3 regions of the Burkholderia sola genome follow, and region 2 is predicted to be linked to each of the others. Evidence: predicted binding sites of a transcription regulator. Region 2 holds the regulator's gene; each other region holds the start of a gene.
What was found. The regulator HrcA, encoded in region 2, represses chaperone genes, less so after heat shock. The targets are predictions, from matches to a motif close to TTAGCACTCNNNNNNNNNGAGTGCTAA.
Positions count from the first base shown of each region.

Region 1: a site for HrcA is predicted at 1,036-1,062, ahead of rpoH (RNA polymerase sigma factor RpoH). Genes of this name have one in related genera too.
Region 3: a site for HrcA is predicted at 1,104-1,130, ahead of KR541_RS18420 (co-chaperone GroES). Genes of this name have one in related genera too.

Region 1 covers NZ_FR989675.1:3,168,209-3,170,465, forward strand. The annotation lists gene KR541_RS14640 (nuclear transport factor 2 family protein) at 1-149, opposite strand, end outside; gene KR541_RS14645 (acyloxyacyl hydrolase) at 195-764, opposite strand; gene rpoH (RNA polymerase sigma factor RpoH) at 1,124-2,059, shown strand.
Region 2 covers NZ_FR989675.1:748,045-750,301, forward strand. The annotation lists gene KR541_RS03400 (NAD kinase) at 1-301, opposite strand, end outside; gene hrcA (heat-inducible transcriptional repressor HrcA) at 433-1,455, shown strand; gene hemH (ferrochelatase) at 1,597-2,257, shown strand, end outside.
Region 3 covers NZ_FR989676.1:432,468-434,724, reverse strand. The annotation lists gene groL (chaperonin GroEL) at 1-768, opposite strand, end outside; gene KR541_RS18420 (co-chaperone GroES) at 781-1,071, opposite strand; gene KR541_RS18415 (zinc-dependent alcohol dehydrogenase family protein) at 1,265-2,257, opposite strand, start outside.

The DNA of each region.
Region 1 (2,257 bases), 2.4 Mb from region 2:
AATTGCTGCTTGGTTTCGCGTTTGCCGTTGGTGTGCACGAAGAACACCTTGTCCGACAATTGCGCGTCGAGCGCCTCGCCGTCCCCGTCGACCATCGCCCGGAACCGATCGCGCTCGAGCGCGCGAATCGCATCGACCACCTTCGCCATCGCCTGACTCCTCGGCAACGCGCCCGCCGTGCGCCGGCGTGCGGATCAGAAGTTGTACTGCACGTAGAACTGGTGGAAATTTATACCAGGATTCGGCTCTTTGATACCCGCGTTAGACACATGTTGGAAACGGTAACCCACCTGATACTGTTGCCGTTCGCCGAACTGCGCGCCGACGCCGACGACGTCCGCGAACTGGAACGATGTCGACAGCGACAGATTGTTCGAGATCGTCGGATGCGTGAGGAACCGGATGCCGGCGCCGGCTTCGACGAACGGGCGAACCTGGCCCGCGCTCTTGATGAAACGGAACATCGGCGTCGCGCCGAATTCACCGATGTTGGCATGCACGTTGCCGCCGGTGTGCCAGTAGCCGACATGGCCTTCCATCACGAACGCGAAGTGCCAGCCGCCGATTTCCCACCAGTTCCAGCCCGGATCCCAGACCACGCCGAGATCGGCCTTGTCGATCCCGTGGCGATCGGAAAATCCGCCGCCCGCCTGGATCCCCCACCGGTCCGCGAACGCGGCGCCCGATCCGCCCAGCAGCGACGCGGCCAGCAGCGCATGCAGCGCAAGCCGGTTTCGGGGCCGGCGGTTCTTCTTATTGTTCATCTGACACTCCAACTTTATGGGTTGAATGGAGCCTTGCCGCAGCGGCCGGCCCGAGCGAACTGAATGGTATGGTAAAGGACTTTTCGGATCGGCATCGCGAAGCGAAATTGTTTGCTTCCAAAACTACAAAAATCGAAAACGTCTACTGATTACTATCGAAAACAAGCACTTACGGAACTTCGTACGACCAGCGCGGTCGCAAATTAGACTATCGACTCGAACGACTCGATAGAAAACCGGGAACTTGGATGCCCCCGTGGCCTCTAAGGAATTAGCACTCGGATTGTGGGAGTGCTAAGATGGGCTCCGGAATCTCATCCGAGACCAACGGTTTGTCCCTGATTCCAAAGGAGTTTTTAGTGAGCCACGCCCTGACCCTTCCGAACACCCTGAGCCCGACGCCGGCCAAGGCCGAATCGGCAGGCTCGTTGGCGCTCGCAGCCCAATCGATGTTGCCGGGCCAGCTCGGCAACATCGACGCGTACATCCAGGCCGTCAACCGCATTCCGCTGCTGACCGCCGAGGAGGAACGCCGGTATGCAACCGAATTCCGCGAAAACAACGACCTCGACTCGGCGCGCCGCCTCGTGCTGTCGCACCTGCGTCTCGTCGTGTCGATCGCGCGCAACTATCTCGGCTACGGCCTGCCGCACGGCGATCTGATCCAGGAAGGCAACATCGGCCTGATGAAAGCGGTGAAGCGATTCGACCCGTCGCAAAACGTGCGCCTGGTGTCGTATGCGATTCACTGGATCAAGGCCGAGATCCACGAGTACATCCTGCGCAACTGGCGCATGGTGAAGGTCGCGACGACGAAGGCGCAGCGCAAGCTGTTCTTCAACCTGCGCAGCCACAAGAAGAGCATGCAGGCGATGACGCCCGAGGAAATCGACGGCCTCGCGCAGGAGCTCAACGTCAAGCGCGAAGAAGTCACCGAGATGGAAACGCGCCTGTCGGGCGGCGACATCGCGCTCGAGGGCCAGGTGGAAGACGGCGAGGAATCGTACGCGCCGATCGCCTACCTGGCCGACTCGCACAACGAGCCGACCGCCGTGCTCGCCGCGCGCCAACGCGACATGCTGCAGACGGACGGCATCGCGCAGGCGCTCGACGCGCTCGATGCGCGCAGCCGCCGCATCATCGAGGCGCGCTGGCTGCAGGTCGACGACGACGGCTCGGGCGGCTCGACGCTGCACGATCTCGCTGCCGAATTCGGCGTGTCGGCGGAACGCATCCGCCAGATCGAGGCGAGCGCCATGAAAAAGATGCGCACCGCCCTCGCCGAATACGCGTAAATCCGCGGCGATCCAAAGCGCCTCATCGAAAACCGCTGCCCGACCGGCAGCGGTTTTTTTTCGTCCGGTTTCCGCAGCTTTTCCTCTGCTTTGCAGCCGTTTCGCTCTCCGTTTTTGCGTCGATTAATTGAACTGATTCATCAGGCATTACGCCATGTGCGGCGCCCTTCCGCATAACCTTGATCCATCTCAATTTTT
Region 2 (2,257 bases):
CGAGCCGGCCGTGGTTGATCCCGATCAGCGGGGTCCGGTATGGCGCGAGCTGGCGGCCGATGCCGAGCATCGTGCCGTCGCCGCCGAGCACGATCGCCACGTCCGCTCGCGCCCCAATTTCGGCCGGGGTGAGCGCCGGGTAGCCGGCGATGCCGATTTCGCGCGCGGTATCGCCTTCGAAGACGACCTCGAAGCCGAGCCTGGCGATGCTGTCCGCCAGCGTGGCGAGCGGTTCGGCGATGCCGGGCGTGTTGCTCCGGCCGACGAGCGCGACAGTACTGAACTGATTACCGGTTTTCATGCCGGCATTACACCATAGCTCGTGGACGAAAAGAACCGGCTGTACGCCGACGGGGCCGGATCGGGCCGGCCCGCGCAACGGTAGTTGACGCCACTCGCCGCGGTGGCGCGGTTGCGCTAAAATTTTCCACCATGCTAGATCCTCGCGCACGAACCCTCCTGAAAACCCTGATCGAACGGTATATCGCCGACGGTCAGCCGGTCGGCTCGCGCACGTTGTCCCGTTACTCCGGGCTCGAGCTGAGCCCGGCGACGATCCGCAACGTGATGTCCGACCTGGAGGAGCTCGGCCTCGTGTCGAGCCCGCACACGTCGGCCGGCCGCGTGCCGACGCCGCGCGGCTACCGGCTGTTCGTCGATACGATGCTGACGGTCGAGGCGCCGATCGACGCCGAGGCCGTCGCGCGCCAGGTGCAGAACACGCTGCAGGCGGGCGAACCGCAGCAGCGGGTGGTCGCCGCCGCCGCGAGCGTGCTGTCGAACCTGTCGCAGTTCGCGGGCGTCGTGCTGACGCCGCGCCGCAGTCACGTGTTCAAGCAGATCGAGTTCATGCGCCTGTCCGACAAGCGCATCCTGCTGATCATCGTCACGCCCGAGGGCGACGTGCAGAACCGCATGCTCGCGACGCCGCGCGACTATTCGCCGTCGCAGCTGACCGAGGCGTCCAACTACATCAACGCGCATTTCGCCGGCCTGTCGTTCGACGAGGTGCGCCGCCGCCTGCGCGACGAGATCGACCAGCTGCGCGGCGACATGACGACGCTGATGCACGCGGCCGTGACGGCCAGCACCGAGGTGCCCGACACCGAGGACACCGTGCTGATTTCCGGCGAGCGCAACCTGCTCGAAGTGGCGGATCTTTCGTCCGACATGGCGCGGCTGCGCAAGTTGTTCGACGTATTCGACCAAAAGACGGGCCTCCTGCAGTTGCTCGACGTGTCGAGCCACGCCCAGGGCGTGCAGATCTTCATCGGCGGCGAATCGACGCTCGTGCCGATCGAGGAAATGAGCGTCGTCACCGCGCCGTACGAGGTGAACGGGCAGATCGTCGGCACGCTCGGCGTGATCGGCCCGACCCGGATGGCGTACAACCGCGTGATTCCGATCGTCGACATCACCGCGCGGCTGCTGTCGCTCACGCTGAGCCAGCAGTAGCTGCGGCAGCCGACGCCGTCCCGCCATCGTGCCGAGGCGCCGTGCGCGCCGCCAGTCGGCCGAACGGCCAGCCGACCCGAGCGGGACGGCCCGCTATAATTGAGGGCCGTCCGGTCCCGTGCCCCGAGCACGTTCTTGCCCATGCGTTTCGATCTTGAGCCGCCTTCGAGCGTCGCGGCCGCCCATCGCGTCGGTGTGCTGCTGATCAATCTCGGCACGCCCGACGCGCCCACGCCGCGCGCGGTGCGGCGCTACCTGGCCGAATTCCTGTCGGATCCGCGGGTCGTCGAAATCCCGCAGGCCGTCTGGCAGGTGCTGCTGCGCACGGTGATCCTGCCGCTGCGCGGCCGTGCGTCCGCGAAGAAATACGCGGCCGTCTGGATGCCCGAGGGTTCGCCGCTGCGCGTGTATACCGAGCGCCAGACCGACAGCGTGCGGCACCTGCTCGTGTCGAACGGCTATCACGTGATGGTCGACTACGCGATGCGCTACGGCAGCCCGAACCTTGCGCACGCGCTCGCGCAGTTCAAGCGCGCGGGCGTCGAGCGCGTGCTGCTGATGCCGATGTATCCGCAATACTCGGCGTCGACCACGGCCACCGCGTTCGATGCCGCGTTCGCCGCGCTCGCGCGCATGCGCAATCAGCCGGAAGTGCGCACGGTGCGGCACTACGCCGACCATCCGGCCTATATCCATGCGCTGGCCGAGCAGGTTCGGCAGTACTGGACGCAACACGGCCGGCCCGATTTCGCGGCCGGCGACAAACTCGTGCTGAGTTTCCACGGCGTGCCGAAGCGCACGC
Region 3 (2,257 bases), on a different replicon from region 2:
GCCTTCGACGTCTTCCGCGATGATCAGCAGCGGCCGGCCCGACTTCGCGACCTGTTCGAGCACCGGCAGCAGATCGCGGATGTTCGAAATCTTCTTGTCGTGCAGCAGGATGTACGGGTTTTCGATCTCGGCGATCTGCTTGTCGGGATTGTTGATGAAGTACGGCGACAGGTAGCCGCGATCGAACTGCAGCCCCTCGACGACATCGAGCTCGTCCGCGAGCGACTTGCCGTCCTCGACGGTGATCACGCCTTCCTTGCCGACGCGGTCGATCGCCTCGGCGATACGCTGGCCGATCGATTCCTCGCCGTTCGCGGAGATCGTCGCGACCTGCGCGATTTCCTTGCTCGTGGTGGTCGGCTTGCTGATCTTCTTCAATTCGTCGACGGCCGACGCGACGGCCTTGTCGATGCCGCGCTTCAGGTCGAGCGGATTGAGCCCGGCCGCGACGTACTTCTGGCCTTCACGGACGATCGCCTGCGCGAGCACGGTAGCCGTCGTCGTGCCGTCGCCGGCCGCGTCGCTGGTGCGCGACGCGACTTCCTTCACGAGCTGCGCGCCGATGTTCTGCAGCTTGTCCGCGAGTTCGATTTCCTTCGCGACCGACACGCCGTCCTTCGTGACGACGGGCGCGCCGAAGCTGCGTTCGAGCACGACGTTGCGGCCCTTCGGCCCGAGCGTGACCTTGACCGCGTTCGCGAGAATGTTCACGCCTTCGGTCAACTTCGATCGTGCGATGTCGCTGAAAATGATTTCCTTGGCTGCCATGATTGCGCTCCGTTATTGATTGACGACCGCGACGATGTCTTCTTCGCGCAGCACGAGAAACTCGTTGCCGTCCACCTTGACGGCTTGCCCCGCGTACTTGCCGAACAGCACGCGCTCGCCGACCTGCAGGTCGGGCACGATGCGCTGGCCGTCGGTATCCTTGCGGCCGGGGCCGACGGCGATCACTTCGCCCTGGTCGGGTTTCTCGGCGGCGCTATCGGGAATCACGATGCCCGATGCGGTGGTGGTTTCCTGGTCGAGTCGCTTCACGATCACGCGGTCGTGCAAGGGGCGTAGGCTCATCTTTTCGTCCTGTGCTGTTCTGTCGAAATTGGCTGGCACTCTTTAACAGAGAGTGCTGACGAGTATAAAAACGCGCGGCGGTGCGATCCAATAACGGATTCGGAAAAGCATTTGCGCGAATGCGCTTTGGACGGGAAGACGGGGAACGGAGAGGGAGGAGGCGGAAGAAGGCGGCGTCTGCCGCCTTCAGGCGTCACGATGCGACGCGAACCACGACCTTGCCGAAGTGCTGCCCCGATTGCAGGTATGCATACGCTTGCGGCGCCTCGTCGAAGCCGAACACGCGATCGACCACCGGCTTGATCCGTTTCGCGTCGACGAGCCGCACGACGTCGTCGAGCATCGCGCGGCTGCCGACCATGAAGCCGTGCAGACGCCGGAAGCCGCCGATCAGCGGCAGCAGCCCGAGTTCGGGCCCGTCGAAGCTGCTGAGCCCGCCGATCACCGACACGATGCCGCCTGTTTTCGTCGCGGCGAGCGAGCGCGGCAGCGTATCGCGTCCGCCGACTTCGACGACGAGATCCGCGCCCGCACCGCCGGTGAGGCGCAATACTTCGTGTTGCCATTCGGGCGTCGTCCGGTAGTTGATCGTTGCGTCCGCACCGAGTGCACGAGCGCGTTCGAGCTTCGCGTCGCTCGACGACGTGACGATCGTGCGCAACCCGGCGGCCTGCGCGAGCTGTAGCGCGATGATCGATACGCCACCCGTGCCGAGCAGCACGACGGTCGCGCCCGGCGACAGTCCGCCGTCGACGAACAGCGCGTTCCACGCGGTGACGCCCGCGCACGACAGCGTCGCGGCTTCGTCGTAGTCGAGATGCGCGGGGATCGCGACCAGCGCGGCCTCGTCGGACACGAAGCGTTCGGCGAGCACGCCGTCGAATTGCGCACCGGGCGAACCCGACACTTTGTGCGGTGTCGGCGGCCCGTCGATCCACCGCGGGAAGTACGTATTGATCACGCGGTCGCCCGGCTTGAAGCGCGTGACGTCGCGGCCCGTCTCGACCACTTCTCCGGCGCCGTCGGCGACCGGGATCAGCGCGTCGGTGCCGATACCGAGATAGTCGCCGCGCGCGAACATCAGGTCGCGATAGTTCAGCGCGGCCGAATGGATCCTGACGACGACGCCGGTCGGCCCGACCGCGCGCGGTGTCGCGTCGATGCGCCGGAGCCCGGCAATGCCGTC